Regions from separate parts of the Klebsiella sp. genome, predicted to be linked through region 2. Evidence: predicted binding sites of a transcription regulator. Region 2 holds the regulator's gene; each other region holds the start of a gene.
The links. The regulator PurR, encoded in region 2, represses purine synthesis genes. The targets are predictions, from matches to a motif close to CANGCAAACGTTTGCNTG.
Positions count from the first base shown of each region.

Region 1: the regulator PurR is predicted to act here: its motif matches at 4,663-4,680, upstream of carA (glutamine-hydrolyzing carbamoyl-phosphate synthase small subunit).
Region 3: the regulator PurR is predicted to act here: its motif matches at 2,230-2,247, upstream of tusA (sulfurtransferase TusA).

Region 1 is NZ_JAPUEW010000011.1:101,567-107,719, forward strand. Features, by position in the region: gene carB (carbamoyl-phosphate synthase large subunit) at 56-3,280, opposite strand; gene carA (glutamine-hydrolyzing carbamoyl-phosphate synthase small subunit) at 3,296-4,444, opposite strand; gene dapB (4-hydroxy-tetrahydrodipicolinate reductase) at 4,901-5,722, opposite strand; gene citG (triphosphoribosyl-dephospho-CoA synthase CitG) at 5,971-6,153, opposite strand, start outside.
Region 2 is NZ_JAPUEW010000042.1:97,737-103,889, reverse strand. Features, by position in the region: gene sodB (superoxide dismutase [Fe]) at 1-368, shown strand, start outside; gene QVF11_RS12435 (MFS transporter) at 446-1,612, opposite strand; gene cydH (cytochrome bd-I oxidase subunit CydH) at 1,780-1,869, opposite strand; gene purR (HTH-type transcriptional repressor PurR) at 2,166-3,191, shown strand; gene punR (DNA-binding transcriptional activator PunR) at 3,210-4,121, opposite strand; gene punC (purine nucleoside transporter PunC) at 4,243-5,427, shown strand; gene cfa (cyclopropane fatty acyl phospholipid synthase) at 5,726-6,153, shown strand, end outside.
Region 3 is NZ_JAPUEW010000079.1:130,852-137,004, reverse strand. Features, by position in the region: gene QVF11_RS23885 (MFS transporter) at 1-717, shown strand, start outside; gene QVF11_RS23880 (DcrB family lipoprotein) at 718-1,275, opposite strand; gene QVF11_RS23875 (7-cyano-7-deazaguanine/7-aminomethyl-7-deazaguanine transporter) at 1,349-2,014, opposite strand; gene tusA (sulfurtransferase TusA) at 2,306-2,551, shown strand; gene zntA (Zn(II)/Cd(II)/Pb(II) translocating P-type ATPase ZntA) at 2,655-4,859, opposite strand; gene QVF11_RS23860 (lysoplasmalogenase) at 4,938-5,564, opposite strand; gene QVF11_RS23855 (DUF2500 domain-containing protein) at 5,707-6,066, shown strand; gene QVF11_RS23850 (DUF1145 family protein) at 6,081-6,153, opposite strand, start outside.

The sequences.
Region 1 (6,153 bases), on a different contig from region 2:
ATAAAAAAGCGCCTCCGGTGTCAACCACCGGAGGCGCTGTTACTGGCAGATTACATTACTTTTTAATCTGCGCGTGCATTTCCTGCACCGACGTCACCTTCTCCATCGCGTTGGCATTCAGCGCCATCGCCGTGGCGAAGCCGCCGTTCAGCGTGGTGTCGTAATGTACTTTGTACTGCAGCGCGCTGCGGCGAATAAGCTTGGAGTCTTCAATCGCCTGACGACCTGCGGTGGTATTGATGATGTAGGTATATTCGCCATTCTTGATGCGGTCCTGAATGTGCGGACGACCTTCATGCACCTTGTTCACCAGACGTGGGTTGATACCCGCTTCACCCAGCACAATCGCGGTGCCGTGAGTCGCATCCAGCTCGAAGCCAAACTTCAGCAGCTTAGCGGCCAGGTCCACCACGCGCTCTTTGTCGCCTTCGCGAACGGAGAGCAGCGCGCGGCCCTGTTTCTTCATCGTTGAGTTGCTGCCCAGTTGCGCCTTAGCAAACGCCTCCGCGAAGGTGCGGCCGACGCCCATCACCTCGCCGGTAGAGCGCATCTCTGGCCCTAACAGCGGGTCAACGCCCGGGAATTTGTTAAACGGCAGCACCACCTCTTTCACCGAATAGTACGGCGGGATGATCTCTTTAGTGACGCCCTGTTGAGCCAGAGTTCTGCCCGCCATCACGCGCGCCGCGACTTTCGCCAGCGGTACGCCGGTGGCTTTCGACACGAACGGGACGGTACGCGCTGCACGCGGGTTGACTTCAATCAGGTAGACTTCGTTGTTTTTGACCGCAAACTGCACGTTCATCAGGCCGCGAACCTGCAGCTCAAAGGCCAGCTTCTGCACCTGCTCGCGCATCACATCCTGAATTTCCTGGCTCAGGGTGTAGGCAGGCAGTGAACACGCAGAGTCGCCGGAGTGCACGCCCGCCTGCTCGATATGCTCCATGATGCCGCCAATCAGCACCATTTCGCCGTCGCAGATAGCGTCGACGTCAACTTCAACCGCATCGTCAAGGAAGCGGTCCAGCAGCACCGGCGCATCGTTAGAAACGCTGACAGCGGTCTGGAAGTAACGGCGCAGGTCGATTTCATCGTAAACGATTTCCATCGCCCGCCCACCGAGAACGTAGGACGGACGCACCACCAGCGGGTAGCCAATCTCTTTCGCTTTTTCGACAGCCATTTCGATGGCGGTCACGGTGGCGTTTGCCGGTTGCTTCAGCTTCAGACGGTCAACCGCCTGTTGGAAACGCTCGCGGTCTTCTGCACGGTCAATCGCATCCGGGCTGGTGCCGATAATCGGTACGCCTGCGGCTTCCAGCGCGCGCGCCAGCTTCAGCGGAGTCTGGCCGCCGTACTGCACGATAACGCCTTTCGGCTTCTCGATGCGCACGATTTCCAGCACGTCTTCCAGCGTCACCGGCTCAAAGTACAGGCGGTCGGAGGTGTCGTAGTCAGTGGAGACGGTTTCCGGGTTACAGTTGACCATAATGGTCTCGTAACCGTCTTCGCGCAGCGCCAGCGAGGCGTGTACACAGCAGTAGTCGAATTCAATGCCCTGACCGATGCGGTTCGGGCCGCCGCCGAGAACCATGATTTTGTCACGGTCAGCGGACGGGTTCGCTTCGCACTCATCTTCATAGGTGGAGTACATGTAGGCGGTGTCGGTGGCGAATTCCGCCGCGCAGGTATCCACGCGCTTGTAAACCGGGTGCAGGTCATACTGGTCGCGCAGCTTGCGGATTTCCGCTTCGCGCACGCCCGCCAGTTTCGCCAGACGCGCATCGGCAAAGCCTTTGCGCTTGAGCTGACGCAGGAAGTCGGCGTCGAGACCGGTAATACCGACTTCAGCCACTTTCTCTTCCAGACGCACCAGCTCTTCAATCTGTACCAGGAACCAGCGGTCGATATTGGTCAGGTTGAACACGCCATCAACGGACAGACCGGCGCGGAAGGCGTCAGCGATATACCAGATACGCTCGGCACCAGCATCTTTCAGCTCACGGCGAATCTTGGTCAGCGCTTCAGGGTCATCCAGGCTCACTTTCGGGTCGAAACCGGTCGCGCCCACTTCCAGACCGCGCAGCGCTTTCTGCAGGGACTCCTGCTGGGTACGGCCAATCGCCATGACTTCACCGACAGATTTCATCTGCGTGGTCAGACGGTCGTTAGCGCCAACGAATTTCTCGAAGTTGAAGCGTGGAATTTTCGTCACAACGTAGTCGATGGACGGCTCAAACGACGCCGGAGTACGGCCGCCGGTGATGTCGTTCATCAGCTCGTCGAGGGTATAACCCACCGCCAGCTTTGCCGCCACTTTGGCAATCGGGAAGCCGGTGGCTTTCGAGGCCAGCGCCGAAGAGCGGGAGACGCGCGGGTTCATTTCGATAACGATCAGGCGGCCATCTTTCGGGTTCACCGAGAACTGAACGTTAGATCCGCCGGTTTCTACGCCGATTTCACGCAGCACCGCCATCGAGGCGTTACGCATGATTTGGTACTCTTTATCGGTTAAGGTCTGCGCTGGAGCTACGGTGATGGAGTCGCCGGTATGGATGCCCATCGCATCGAAGTTTTCGATAGAGCAGACGATGATGCAGTTGTCGTTTTTATCACGCACCACTTCCATCTCGTACTCTTTCCAGCCGATCAGCGATTCATCAATCAGCAGCTCGTTGGTCGGCGAGAGATCCAGCCCGCGCTCGCAAATTTCTTCAAACTCTTCGCGGTTGTAGGCGATACCACCACCGGTGCCGCCCATGGTGAAGCTCGGGCGGATGATGCATGGGAAGCCAACGTCAGCGGCAACCGCCAGCGCTTCTTCCATGGTGTGCGCGATACCGGAACGCGCGGTGTCGAGGCCGATTTTCTTCATCGCGACGTCGAAACGGCGACGGTCTTCTGCTTTATCAATCGCGTCGGCGGTAGCACCAATCATGGTCACGCCGAACTCTTCCAGCACGCCCTGACGCTCCAGCTCCAGCGCGCAGTTCAGCGCGGTCTGGCCGCCCATGGTCGGCAGAACCGCATCCGGACGCTCTTTTTCGATGATTTTGCGTACCACTTCCCAATGAATCGGCTCGATATAAGTCGCATCGGCCATTTCCGGGTCAGTCATGATGGTCGCCGGGTTGGAGTTCACCAGAATGACGCGATAACCCTCTTCGCGCAGCGCTTTACACGCCTGCGCGCCGGAGTAGTCAAATTCACAAGCCTGGCCGATAACGATCGGACCAGCGCCAAGAATCAGGATGCTTTTTATATCTGTACGTTTTGGCATTTTGTTTGCTCCTGATTATTTTGCTGAAGAACGGTAGTGCTTAATCAATTCGATAAAGTGGTCGAACAGCGGCGCGGCATCGTGCGGGCCCGGGCTCGCCTCCGGGTGTCCCTGGAAGCTGAATGCCGGTTTGTCGGTACGATGAATCCCCTGCAGGGTGCCGTCGAACAGCGACTTGTGGGTCACGCGCAGGTTAGCAGGCATCGAGGCTTCATCCACCGCAAAACCGTGGTTCTGCGCGGTAATCATCACCACGTTGTTATCGATATCCTTAACCGGGTGGTTACCACCATGGTGACCAAACTTCATCTTGATGGTCTTCGCTCCGCTCGCCAGCGCCAGCAGCTGATGGCCGAGGCAGATGCCGAATACCGGAATCTCGGTTTCGAGGAACTTCTCTATTGCTTCGATGGCGTAGTCGCACGGAGCCGGGTCGCCGGGGCCGTTAGACAGGAAGATGCCGTCCGGATTCATCTTCAGCACCTCTTCAGCGGAGGTCTTCGCCGGCACTACCGTCAGACGGCAGCCTCGGTCGACCAGCATGCGCAGAATGTTGCGCTTAGCGCCAAAATCATAGGCCACAACGTGGAACGGCAGGTCGCTTTCTGCTTTGGCTTCCGGCAGGTCACCCGCCAGAGTCCAGCTACCTTGCGTCCAGCTGTAGGTTTCTGCGGTAGTCACTTCCTTCGCCAGATCCATCCCGTTCAGGCCCGGGAACGCTTTCGCTTTTTCCAGCGCCAGCTGCGCATCCGGGCTATCGCCCGCAATAATGCAGCCGTTCTGCGCACCTTTCTCACGCAGCAGACGGGTCAGCTTACGGGTATCGATATCGGCGATCGCCACGATGTTATGGCGCTTCAGATAAGAAGAGAGGTCTTCAGTATTGCGGAAGTTGCTGGCAATCAGCGGCAGGTCGCGAATGACCAGGCCCTGCGCATGTACCTGAGAAGATTCTTCATCGGCGGCGTTAGTGCCGACGTTGCCGATATGGGGATAAGTCAGAGTGACGATTTGGCGGGAATAGGAAGGATCAGTGAGGATTTCTTGATAACCGGTCATTGAAGTATTGAAAACGACTTCCCCAACCGCCGTGCCGGTAGCCCCAATGGCCCGACCGTGAAACTGGGTTCCGTCTTCCAGAACCAATAGCGCTGACTTAATCAAAACACCCTCCAGAGAATATCCACTCACTTTATTTGCATATTAATTCATAATGCAGATCTGAATCAATGCAAATCTGTTGCCCGCAGAATTTTGGCAAACGGCGGCATTCTGGAGAGATGGCGGGTAAAAGTCAACTTAAAGCGGATATTTTTAATCTCATTTCAGGAGACTATTCAGTAATACCTGTCTTAATGGGCAAAAAGATCAACTAACTCGCCTGGGAAAACGCTTGCGGGGCCGGATTATTGTAAAATTATTGAAGGGAGAACAAAAAAGTAGACCAGATGGTCAAAATTTACAATAAAACAACAAGAAACACGGAGATAACATAATATTTTGAAGCTTTGATGATAAAAATATAAAAATACTGGAAAAATAAAAAGGGCAATAAAATATTGCCCTTTGCAATCAATTACATATTGAATGCAATAACCACATCACGATGGGTAATAATCGTTATAAAGAGTTCAGTTCAAGCACATCACGCATATCAAAAAGACCGTTTTCTTTACCTTTCAACCATAATGCAGAGCGAACTGCACCATTTGCAAAAGTCATACGGCTGGAGGCCTTATGGCTGATTTCGATACGTTCGCCGATATCGGCAAACATCGCCGTATGCTCACCGACGATATCTCCAGCGCGTACAGTGGCAAAACCGATCGTGCCCGGCTCGCGTTCACCGGTGTAGCCTTCGCGACTGTAGACCGCACAGTCCTTCAGATCTTTATCCAGAGCACCAGCAATCGCCTCGCCCATTGCCAGCGCCGTACCTGATGGAGCATCGACTTTGTGACGATGATGCGCTTCGATAATTTCGATATCGGTGTAGTCGCCCATCACCTTCGCCGCCTTCTCCAGCAGCTTTAACATCACGTTGACGCCGACGCTAAAGTTGGCAGCAAACACAATGGCGATTTCCTGCGAAGCATCACGAATCGCCTGCTTCCCGGCATCATCAAAGCCGGTGGTGCCGATCACCATCCCTTTACCGTGTTGACGGCAAAAAGCGAGGTGGTTCAGCGTGCCTTCCGGGCGGGTAAAATCGATGAACACGTCGAAATCATCTTTTACCGCCTCAAGGCTGCTTTGCACCACAACGCCCGACTTACCCACGCCCGCCAGCTCGCCCGCATCGCTGCCAAGTAGTGAGGAGCCTTCACGTTCCAGCGCCGCGCCAAGCGCCGCGCCGTCCATTTGCTGTACCGCCTGGATTAACTGGCGTCCCATCCGGCCGCCCGCGCCCGCGATGGCCACGCGGATTTTTGCATCATGCATAGCTATTCTCTTTTGTTAACACTACGTAAATTGTTTTCAGAGTAACCAGCCCATCGATGAGCCGCTACTCAAAAACACCGATAATTAGAAATTTATGACAAACTGCCGCCGATATCAGTAAAAACTATACGATTGTGCCGGGAATCGGCCAAAGGGCAGTGAGAAGGGATGAACAAATGGGGGCTGGAACCCCGGTTCGGCCATTTGCAGGTCAATCCGGGGTCAGCTATCGATGAAAAACCGAGCAATTAATGCAGGAACAGCTCTCCTGGAGGAAAGCCATACAGGAACCAGGTCACCGCCAGCAGATCGGCACTGCCGCCAGGGCTAAGATGGCGAACAATCAGCTCATCATCCAGCTGACGCAGCGCTTCCAGCCCGCCGTCGGCCAGTACCCCACCTTCCCACAGCAACTTTTGCGCCTGCTGCTG
Region 2 (6,153 bases):
GGAACCACACCTTCTACTGGAACTGCCTGGCACCAAACGCTGGCGGCGAACCTGAAGGTGAACTGGCGGCAGCTATCGCTAAATCCTTCGGCAGCTTTGCTGATTTCAAAGCAAAATTCACCGACGCGGCAGCGAAAAACTTTGGTGCTGGCTGGACCTGGCTGGTGAAAAACGCTGATGGTAGCCTGGCGATTGTTTCCACCAGCAACGCCGGTACGCCGCTGACCAGCGATGCAACCCCGCTGCTGACCGTGGATGTCTGGGAACACGCTTACTACATCGACTACCGTAATGCGCGTCCGAACTATCTGGAACACTTCTGGGCGCTGGTGAACTGGAAATTTGTGGCGGCTAATCTGGCGGCATAAAAGCAAACCGCAGAAGGATTGCGCCTTCTGCGGTTATTTTTCACTTCACAGACAATTCACATACTATTCATGAACGATTAGTGGTTAGCAAAAGCCTCTTCTGGCTGCGATCGACCGCTAAAAAACACCAGCAGTAGCGCAACGCCCGCAATGATCGCTCCCATCACGGGTACGAATGCATAGCCCAGCCCACCCGTTATCACCGCACCACCGGCGGCTGCGCCTAACGCATTACCGAGGTTGAAAGCGCCGATATTAACCGACGATGACAACCCAGGAGCTTCGTGAGCCACGCGCATCACGCGCATCTGCAGCGGCGGAACCACGGCAAAAGTCGCGGCACCCCAGACAACCATGCTGATAGCCGCACCAATTTGTGACTGGGCCAGCAGCGGGATCGCCAGCATGATCACCATTAACAGCAGCAGAAAGCCCTTCAACGTCCCGGAAACCGAGCGGTCGGCAAACTTACCGCCAAGGTAGTTACCCAGCGAGAAGCCTACACCAATCAATACCAGCATCGCGGTCACAAACAGTGGCGATGCGTTAGTGATGCTGTGCAGGACCGGTGATATATAGGTGTAAAGCGTAAACATCGCCCCTGCCCCCAGAACGGTGGTCAGCAGCGCTGATAGCACCTGTGGGCGCATCAGTACTGAAAGTTCCTGCTTAACATCAGGCCGCTCACCCGCGCTTCCTTTTGGCAGGGAAAACCACAGGCTGACCATCGCCACCACGCCGAGACCCGCCGTTGCAAGGAACGACATTCGCCAGCCGATAGTTTCCCCCAACCAGGTCGCCGCCGGAACGCCGCCAATGTTGGCAATTGTCAGCCCCATAAACATGGTCGCCACGGCGCTGGCCTGCTTATGCTTCGGCACTACGCTCGCCGCTACTACTGAGCCGAGTCCAAAAAAAGCGCCGTGATTGAGGCTGGTAATAATGCGCGACAGCAGTAGCGTGGTGTAATCTGGTGCAATTGAAGAGAGTACGTTACCGAGAGTAAAAATCGCCATCAGGAAAATCAGCGCATTTCTGCGCGCACGGTGCGAAAGCAACAGAGTCATCAGCGGCGCGCCAACCATCACCCCAATGGCATAGGCACTAATAAGCATTCCCGCAGCCGGAATAGAGACATCCACGCCTTTGGCGATAACCGGTAATAGCCCCATTGGGGAGAACTCGGTAGTACCGATACCGAAGGCACCGATCGCCAGAGCGAGCAGGGGAAAGTTGATTTTCATTCAATGACTCCATCGGGCCGTCTTCAGCGACGGCATCTCATCAGAAGCCAAAAGCATGACATCAATCACAGAAAAACAAAAGTAAACGAAATGGCAAAATATTTTTGCGAAATTGATAATAATGGCGGAAAAAGAAAAGGGAGAACGATGCCTCCCTCATATTGGAATTAGTGCAGTATGGCGGTCAGCCCTGCGGCGACAATCAAACCCAGAACAATAATCGTCGTTGTCAGCGAAAACTTTAAATCTGTATCCATCAATTTTTCCCCTTGATTATCCCCACATGAAAAGTGAGCTTGCTCATTTTTACATAGATTAGCGCAAATATCTTCCGAGATTTAGAGGGATGCACATTTTTGCTCTTCCCCTTTGCCCCAAGATCGGACAAAATCCCACGCTAATTTGAAAGCGTATCGGCCATTGACCCCTTCCTGTCGTTCTGTGTCGTTTTCCCGACGTGATGTAATGATTAATTTTGGCATCAGGGTGTGTACAGGCAAACGTTTACGTACCGATAAACGGACGATCAGGTCAAGGTCTGGAGTGAGAAGTAATGGCAACTATTAAAGATGTAGCGAAGCGCGCAAACGTTTCCACTACAACAGTATCACATGTAATTAACAAAACGCGTTTCGTTGCGGAAGAGACGCGCAACGCTGTGTGGGCTGCGATTAAAGAACTGCACTACTCCCCCAGCGCCGTTGCTCGCAGCCTGAAGGTTAATCACACTAAGTCTATCGGATTGCTGGCGACCAGCAGTGAAGCGGCCTATTTTGCCGAAATTATCGAATCCGTTGAGAAAAGTTGCTTCCAGAAGGGCTATACCCTGATTCTCGGCAACGCATGGAACGATCCGGAGAAACAGCGCGCCTACCTGTCAATGATGGCGCAGAAGCGCGTGGACGGCCTGCTGGTGATGTGTTCTGAGTATCCTGAGTCGGTATTGAGCATGCTGGAAGAGTATCGCCATATTCCGATGGTCGTGATGGACTGGGGTGAAGCAAAAGCCGACTTTACCGACTCGGTTATCGATAACGCCTTCGAAGGGGGTTATATTGCCGGGCGCTATCTGGTGGAACGCGGTCATCGCGAAATTGGCGTGATCCCCGGCCCGCTTGAGCGGAACACCGGTGCCGGCCGCCTGGCCGGCTTTATGAAAGCGATGGAAGAAGCGCAGATCAACGTTCCTGAAAACTGGGTAGTGCAAGGTGATTTCGAGCCGGAATCCGGCTACCGCGCGATGCAGCAAATCCTCAGCCAGCACCATCGCCCGACGGCGATTTTCTGCGGCGGGGATATCATGGCGATGGGCGCTATCTGTGCGGCTGATGAAATGGGTCTGCGCGTGCCGCAGGATATTTCGCTGATCGGTTATGACAATGTGCGCAACGCCCGCTACTTCAGCCCGGCGCTGACCACCATCCATCAGCCAAAAGATTCTCTGGGCGAAGCGGCCTTCAATATGCTGCTGGACCGCATCGTCAACAAGCGCGAAATTTCCCAGTCTATTGAAGTACATCCGCGCCTGGTCGAACGTCGATCCGTGGCCGACGGCCCGTTTGTCGATTATCGCCGTTAATTCTCCTCGCGGGGCCGGCTATTCCGGCGCCCGCAGCCACTCCCTGTTCAGCGTTTCACTGTCGCCAAGGTAATCCAGCAGCCACATCAGCGCCGGTGAAGCGTCGCTTTGTTGCCACGTCAGGCAGCAGGCCGCATCAGGGAATGGGTTTTCCAGCGCCAGAGCCGTCCATTCTCCGCTATCAATTCGCTGCTGTGCAAAATGCTTTGGCACCATGCCAACACACAACCCTGCGCTGAGGCAGGTCGCGGAAGCGTCCCAGTCTGGCACCACCACCCTCTTCTGATTATCCAGCAGCCATGTCGTGCGTTTCGGTAGCGAGCGCGAAGTATCTTCCCGTACTAGCGACGGCCAGTTGCGTAACACATCGTCGCTTAGCGGGCCGTCCATTTTCGCCAACGGATGATCGCTGGCCACCACGCAATCCCAACTCAGCATCCCCATATCGCGAAACGCATAGCGCCCGCCGACGGGAATTGAGCGCGTCGCACCGATAGCTAATTCCACGCGGCCATCAGCTAACGCATCCCAGACACCGTTGAATACCTCCTGAAAGACAATCAGTTCAACGTCATCAAAATGACGATAGAAATCAACGATCATTTGCCGCATGCGCGCCGGTTTGACGATGTCATCGACAGCAATGGATAGCTGCCCGCGCCAACCGTTGGCTATCTGCTGGCATTGCTGACGAGTGATCTGCATTTTTTTGATAACAGAGCGCCCTTCCTGCAAAAACCAGACCCCGGCCGGGGTTAATTCGACATCGCGGTGACGGCGTTCAAAGAGCGGAACCGCCAGCCACTCTTCCAACTGACGCACGGTATAACTCACCGCTGAAGGTACGCGGTGTAGCTCCTGCGCCGCTGCGCTAAAACTGCCGTTACGCGCGACAGCATCAACCACCTCAAGTGAGTATTCTGACCACATATTCTGCCTACAAAATTTTTGAATCCACCTGACAAATATTAGCGTTTCACAAGCCCGAATGCACTCCCTACACTCTGCCGCACCGTACCTGCATCAATAACAAGAGAATTTTATGCAACAATTGCAACAACCTGGGAAAGGATTTTTAGTTTGGCTGGCCGGGCTCAGCGTGCTCGGCTTTCTGGCCACCGATATGTATCTGCCGGCTTTCGCCGCGATCCAACAAGATCTCAACACTTCAGCGGCTTCAGTCAGCGCCAGCCTGAGCTTGTTCCTGGCAGGCTTTGCCATTGGACAGCTTTTTTGGGGGCCGCTCTCCGACCGTTACGGACGCAAGCCGGTACTGCTAAGCGGCCTGGTCATTTTCGCTATCGGCTGTCTGGGGATGCTTTGGGTGCAAGATGCCACACTGATGCTGGCGCTGCGCTTCATTCAGGCGATTGGCGTTTGCGCCGCCGCCGTGACCTGGCAAGCGATGGTGACCGATTACTACCCAGCCCATCGCACAAACCGTATTTTTGCCGCCATTATGCCGCTGGTGGGCTTGTCTCCAGCACTGGCGCCGCTGCTCGGCAGCTGGCTGCTGGTTCATTTCGAATGGCAGGCTATTTTCGCCGTTCTGTTCGCGATAACCCTGTTACTCATGCTGCCTGCCCTGCGTCTGAAAGCGGCGAAAAAGACGGTTGTCGGCACCCAGCAGAAGCTGACTTTCCTTGCCCTACTACGCTCGCGCGAATACAGCGGCAACGTGCTGATTTATGCCGCCTGCTCCGCCAGCTTTTTCGCATGGTTGACCGGCTCGCCATTTATTCTTCACGAGATGGGCTACAGCCCGACCGTTATCGGCCTGAGCTACGTTCCGCAAACTATTGCGTTTCTGGTTGGCGGTTACGGCTGCCGTGCGGCTTTACAAAAATGGTCAGGGCAGCAGATCCTGCCGTGGCTGCTGGTGATTTTCTCCATCAGCGTTGCCGCTACCTGGCTGGTAGGTTTACAGGCTAATGCCACGCTTGTCGGATTAATGATTCCGTTCTGCGCAATGGCGGTGGTAAATGGCGGTATTTATCCTATCGTCGTTGCTCAGGCGCTGAAGCCGTTCCCGCAGGCGACCGGTCGCGCCGCAGCTTTGCAAAATACCTTACAGTTGGGTCTTTGCTTTATCGCCAGTCTGCTGGTTTCTACGCTGATAGCAACACCGCTGCAAACCACCACCAGCGTGATGCTTATCTCCATTGTACTGGCCGGTATCGGTTACCGTATGCAGTACAAGGCCACTGCGCTGGCAACAGAATCGTCACATGCTTAAGGTAATCTTCAGATAGTGTTAAGGTCCAGTAATTAGCTTGCTAACATATTTTTATTGAAAGCCTGTTTTTAGCGGCCTATACTGGATCCGGCATCACATAAATAGAAAGATTAATTGATTTAACGGGAGCAGGATGCGTCCCGTTTCTCCATGGAAGGCCTTTCGGCAAGGGTTATCTCCCTTCCTCTGTTCTACGTCGGATAGCAGCCTCACGGATTGTCCGTGAGATTTCTCACAAAGCCAGAAAAGCGTCTACGCTGTTTTAAGGTTCTGATCACTTGGGCGTGATGGAGAAGCTATGAGTTCATCGTGTATAGAAGAAGTAAGCGTACCAAATGATGATTGGTACCGGATTGTCGCTGAATTATTAGGCCGTGCGGGCATCGAAATTAACGGTCCTGCCCCCTCCGATCTGCGGATTAAAAACCCCCTCTTTTTTAAGCGCGTTTTACAAGAAGGGTCGCTGGGATTGGGAGAGAGCTATATGGACGGCTGGTGGGATTGTGAGCGGCTGGATTTATTTTTCCATAAAGTCTTACGTGCCGGGCTGGAAAGTCAACTTCCCCACCATTTTAAAGATACCCTCCGCATCGCGAGCGCTCGCTTATTCAATCTGCAAAGTAAAAAAAGGTCCTGGATAGTCGGCAAAGAACATTACGACTTAGGTAACGATCTTTTCAGCCGCATGCTCGACCCTTTTATGCAATATTCCTGCGGATACTGGAA
Region 3 (6,153 bases), on a different contig from region 2:
CTTGGCGTGCTTTGCTATTCCCTTATCGGCCTGCACGGTTTGGCGTTCACTATTATGGCGGTGGCGCTGGTGGCGGTACTGTGCGCACTGCCGCGCGCAGCGGTGAAAGCGGGCAAGGGCAAAGCGATGTCGTTTCGCGCGGTGCTGGGGCGGGTCTGGCTCTACGGGATGGCGCTGGCCCTGGCTTCGGCCGGTTTTGGCGTTATCGCCACCTTTATCACCCTGTTTTATGACGCCAAAGGCTGGGATGGCGCGGCTTTCGCGTTAACGCTGTTTAGCTGCGCGTTTGTCGGCACTCGTCTGTTGTTCCCCAACGGAATCAACCGCCTTGGCGGGCTGAATGTGGCGATGATCTGCTTTGTGGTTGAGATTATTGGGCTGCTGCTGGTGGGACTGGCGGAGACGACGCTGATGGCGAAAATCGGGACCTTCCTGGCCGGGGCAGGTTTCTCATTGGTATTCCCGGCGCTTGGTGTGGTGGCGGTGAAGGCCGTGCCGCAGCAGAATCAGGGATCGGCGCTGGCAACCTATACGGTGTTTATGGATCTCTCATTGGGGATCACCGGTCCGCTTGCCGGATTATTGATGGCATGGGCGGGGATTTCTTCGATTTATCTGGCGGCGGCGGGGCTGGTGGCGGTAGCGTTGCTGTTGGGGTGGCGGTTAAAAAAACGGCCTCCGGTCGGTGAACCGGAGGCCGCAGCGTCAGGCCAGTAATTACTGAATGACGAGGGTGTTGATGATGTTTTCCGCTTCGGTCTGCGCCTGCTGCTGGTTATCCGCCGGTAGCGTAACCTGCAGGGTCAGCAGTTTGTCGTCAACCTTGCCGAGGAGTACGGAAGACCATGCGGTCTGACCCTTAGCAGAGATAATGCTGTCCAGCTGCTGCAGAGTGTGGCCTTTAATCTCAACGGATTTATTGGTCACGACCTGCAGCTGCGGATCGCGACTGCGCTGCTGCTCTTCCAGACGCTGCGCCATCACGGCCAGGTCTTCATTGGTGCTGTCGCCAACAATCACAATCACCGCTTTCTGGCCGGTGGCATCAGAGTAGACGTGCATATTGTTGGCCTGAGTGCCCAGCTTGCCGCTCTGGTCGGTCATACCAGCCGGTAGAGAGAAGCTCAGTTTGCCATCCAGCAGACTAATAGGTTGCCCGCTGGCGTTACTTTCCGCAGCAGCCCCGGCAGTCGGCGTTTTTGTGTCGCTGTTATCACAGGCCGCAAGCCCCATAACCAGCAGGCCAATACCGACATATTTAACCAAATTGCGCATTGACATCTTCCTTTCGATAAACGGCCATTAACGGCTCATCCCCGTATCTTATCACATCACTCTGTGAGTACTCTTAACCTGGCTGCAATGCCGATAAATCGGATTTATCTGCCAGCTTTTTCAGCAGCATATTCAATAACATGCCGTACATTGGCAGGAAGAAAACGATGCTAATCAGTACTTTGAAGCAATAATCGACGATGGCGATTTCTCCCCAGTGCGCCGCCATAAACGGGTCCGGGCTGCGCCAGAAGGCGATAAAGAAGAAGGCCAGGGTATCGCTGACGTTACCAAAGAGGGTCGATGCCGTTGGCGCCAGCCACCAGCGACGGTTTTGACGCAGGCGGTTAAAGACGTGGACGTCGAGGATTTGCCCCAGCGCGTAGGCCATAAAGCTGGCGGCGGCGATGCGAGCGACAAACAGGTTAAAGCTGGTTAAGGCGGCAAAACCTTGCCATTCACCCATATAGAACAGCGCAGAAACGCCATAGGAGATCACCAGCGCCGGGATCATGACCGCGAGGATAATGCGTCGCGCCAGCGGAGCGCCGAAAATCCGCACCGTAAGATCGGTGGCAAGGAAAATAAACGGAAAGCTGAACGCGCCCCAGGTGGTATGAAAACCAAAGATGGAGATCGGTAGCTGCACCAGATAGTTACTGGAAGTGATGACCAGCAGATGGAAAAGCGATAGCCAGATCAGCGCTTTTTTACGCTGTACGGTAGTAAACGGACTCATATTGTGACCTTTTTATGCCCGTCATACTTCAAGCTGCAGATGCGTTAACTTTCCTCGCTCATCCCAGTCACTTACTTAGGTAAGCTCCAGGGAATTCACTGCGTCGTCGCCTTTCTGCAACTCGAATTATTTAGGGCCAGAGAGTTGGGGTGAGGGAACCCAATAAAAACGGCTGCATGATACTGCGTTGGGTGCGTAATGCAATGGTTGTTTTTCGCGCAAACGTTAACCTGGCTTGCGTACTGATGAACTGGGGGTAAACTAGGGGCGTTTTGTTGATATGAGATGAAAATGAGCGAACTTTTCTCCAGCCCTGACCATACTCTTGATGCGCAGGGGCTTCGTTGCCCGGAACCGGTGATGATGGTGCGTAAGACCGTGCGTACGATGCCGGTGGGCGAGACGCTGCTGATTGTCGCCGACGATCCGGCAACCACCCGCGATATCCCCGGTTTTTGCCGCTTTATGGAACACGAGCTGCTGGCGCAGGAAACCGAGGCGCTGCCGTACCGTTATCTGATTCGTAAAAGCCACTGATCTGCTTCAGGTTTCCCCGGAGGCGGTGCTGCGCAGCTGTCCGGGCTACAAAAACCAGCCAGTAGCCCGGGCAAGGCGCTCTGCGCCGCCCCCGGGGTGGATACTACTTCTTACGCAACAACCGCAATGCGTTGGCGGTGACCAGCACCGTCGCTCCGGTATCCGCCAACACCGCCAGCCACAGGCCGGTCAGGCCGAGCAGGGTGGTGACGAGGAAGATCCCCTTCAGACCCAGTGCGATGGCGATGTTCTGCCGAATATTGGCGTGGGTGGCGCGGGCCAGCGAAATCATCTGCGCCAGCCCGGTTAAGCGGTTATGGGTTAACGCTGCGTCGGCGGTCTCCAGGGCGACGTCGGTGCCGCTACCCATAGCGATACCAATGGTCGCTGCTTTCATTGCCGGAGCATCGTTGATCCCGTCGCCGACCATCGCCAGCGGTGCTTGTGCATTAAGCGCCATCACCGCCTGCACTTTATCCGCGGGCAGCAGCCCGGCGCGGAACTCCAGCCCTAATTGACTGGCTATGGCCGCCGCCGCGCGCGGGTTATCACCGGTCAGTATGATTCCCTGAACGCCTAACTGATGGAGTTCATCCACTGCCTGACGGGCATCGTCGCGCAACGTATCGCGCAGCGCCAGAATCCCCAGCAATACCTCATCGCGCATCACCAGCACCACCGTTTGCCCGGCGCTTTCCAGTTGCTGAATACGTTCCTCATACTGCGGGTTGCTATTTTTGCTGGCGGCGCAAATCAGCACCTGACGACCGTTGACTTGAGCCTCAATGCCGGAACCAGCCAACGCGCGCTGGGCGTGCGCTGCTGGAATGACGAGCTGGCGTTGTTCTGCCTCACGCACGACGGCCTGGGCTAACGGGTGGCTGGAACCTTGTTCCACGGAAGCTGCCAGCGCCAGCAGATCGTTTTCGGCGATGTCCACAGTGGCGATAACGGCGGTCACGCGCGGCTGGCCAATAGTCAGGGTACCTGTTTTATCGAATGCGACCTGGCGTACGCGGCCTAATTGCTCCAGTGCCGCGCCGCCCTTAATCAGCGCGCCGCGACGCGCCGCTACCGCCAGCCCGGAGGTAATCGCCGCCGGGGTGGAGATGACCAGCGCGCAAGGGCAGCCAATCAGCAGCAGCGTTAAGCCTTTATAGATCCACGGCAGCCAGGCACCGGCAAACAGCAGCGGTGGCACAATGGCGACCAGCAGGGCGACGACCATAATCGCTGGAGTATAAATACGGCTAAAGCGATCGATAAAACGCTCAATCGGCGCGCGGCGCTCCTCCGCTTCTTCAATGAGCTTAAGAATACGGTCGATGGCGCTATCGCCCGGCTCTGAGATAACCGTTAGCTGGACCAGACGATCGACGCTGGTTGCGCCCGCCGCCACCCGTTCACCGACATTACGTTCTACCGGTACGGACTCACCGGTTAAGGCGCTCTCATCAAAGCTGGCGAAAGGAGACAGCAACTGACCATCAGCAGGCAGACGGCCCCCAGCGGCGACTTCAATAATGTCGCCGGGGCGCAGATCGCGCTGGGCGACGGTTTCACGGACGCCATCGCGAACGCGGATTGCCGTGTCGGGTTTCAGCGCCATCAATGCGCTAACCCCCTGACGCGCGCGACTGGCGGCCCAGCCTTCAAGACGTTCGCCAATCAAGAACAGCAGCAGCACCATTGCCGCTTCGGCGGTCGCACCGATAAACAGCGCGCCGATGGCCGCGACGCTCATCAGGGTTTCAATGGCGAACCAGCTTCCGCTTTTGATCAGGCGAAGGGCTTGACGGGCGACGGGCCACAGGCCAACAAGAGTGGTGGCTACGAATGCCATTTCGCCAAAGGGATGGTTGAACTGCTCGAGTCCCCAGCTTAGTGCCATCATCACCACCAGAGTGATAAGCGGCAGATTTTCGCGCAGCCACGAAGTCTGTTCCTCTTGCTGCGGAGCGCTTTCATCACGCAGTTTGTATCCTGCGGCGCGAACGGCGCTTTCGACCTGCGGGCGGACATCGCCATCAGCGTTAACCAGCAGTTTTTCGGTGGCAAACAGCACCTGAACCTGGCTGACACCCGGCACCTGGCGAACGGCGGTTTCGACCTTGCGAGCGCAGGCTGCGCAATCCATACCTTCGACCAGCCAGCTATAGCGTGCGTGATTCAACGCTTCGTTTTCAGCGGCGGTTTCGGTGCTGCAGGCGTGGTCCGAGCAGCAGCTTTCCGACGGCTGTTCGGCTGGGGTAAATTTTAATGATGAGAAGTGTGGGACTTTTTTATCCTGCGATTCTGGAGCCGACATAGGACCCTCCGGGTAATGATAATTTTCTCATTACCCGAATGATACACTCTGGAGTCGACTCCAGAGTCAAGCGCTTAATTACAAATAAAGTGCGCGGACGATCAGGAAGTGCCCGGCGAAGTAAAACGCGGAGGAGATGGCGTTATCGGCACGGAAACGACGGCGATAATGGCTGATAAGCCAGACGGCGTTACCCAGCAACAGGAATGCCGCACCAACGAAACCGGACAGCGCGGTATCGGTCGGGCGGGCGAACCACAGCTCACCGGCCAGCCAGACCATCACCAGCGTCATGCCGATAAAGGTAAACACCGGCATTCGCATCTCTTCCAGTCGGGTCCAGATAATCGCCAATAGCAGAGCGCCAAGGATCAGCAATATTAGCGGCAGTGGCCAGAAGAACGACAGCGTTAGCTGACTGGCAAACCAAATGGTGTAGAGCAGATGCGAGAGAAAGAACGCTCCCACGGCGTACATTACCCGCTGGCGAGGCAACAATGTGAGCGCATCACCAACCAGCGAGGCGCAAAGACCGGCCAGCACCAGATAGCTGATGGCGTTGAACATCGGCGCTTGCCAGGCCAGTAACAGAAGCAGGATCAATGTGACGGGCTTAAACACCCAACGACGCCAGGCGGGTCCACGATAAGATGCATCGACGTAAAGCCATGCGGAGAAACAGACAGCAATAAATGACCAAAGCATAGTAAGTCCCTGTATCTGTTATCATTAAGTAAGTGATTGTACTTACGGTACTGAATCTCAGTGTAGTGGTTTGCAGCGGAAGATGACAATGTTAATCAAGCCGCTGTACTCTTATTCTTGATAATTCCTGGGGGCAAGGTGAATGAGTAAAGTTCCGCTTTTTTTTATGGTTGCCGTTGCCATCATTGTGGTTGCCGCGTCGTATCGTTATGTGCAGCAGCGTCGGGAAAAGATGGAGAACGATGCCGCGCCGCTGTTACAAAAGCGGGTGGTGGTGAGCAGCAAGCGGGAGAAGGTGCTTAACGATCGTCGCTCACGCCAGCAGACGGTGACGCCTGCTGGCAGCGAGATGCGTTATGAGGCCAGCTTCAGGCCGGAAGCTGGCGGGCTGGAAGTGGTTTTTCGCCTGCAGGCACCGCAGTATCATGCGCTGAGCGTCGGCGATAAAGGCACGCTGAGCTACAAGGGCTCGCAGTTTATGGCGTTTACGCCGGACCCCTGAGCTATATTTGATGACTACTTCTTCAGGGTCGCCTTGAGCTTCTTTTGCCAGGCGACCAGTTCGAACACGCCGAAGACGAAAATCCGA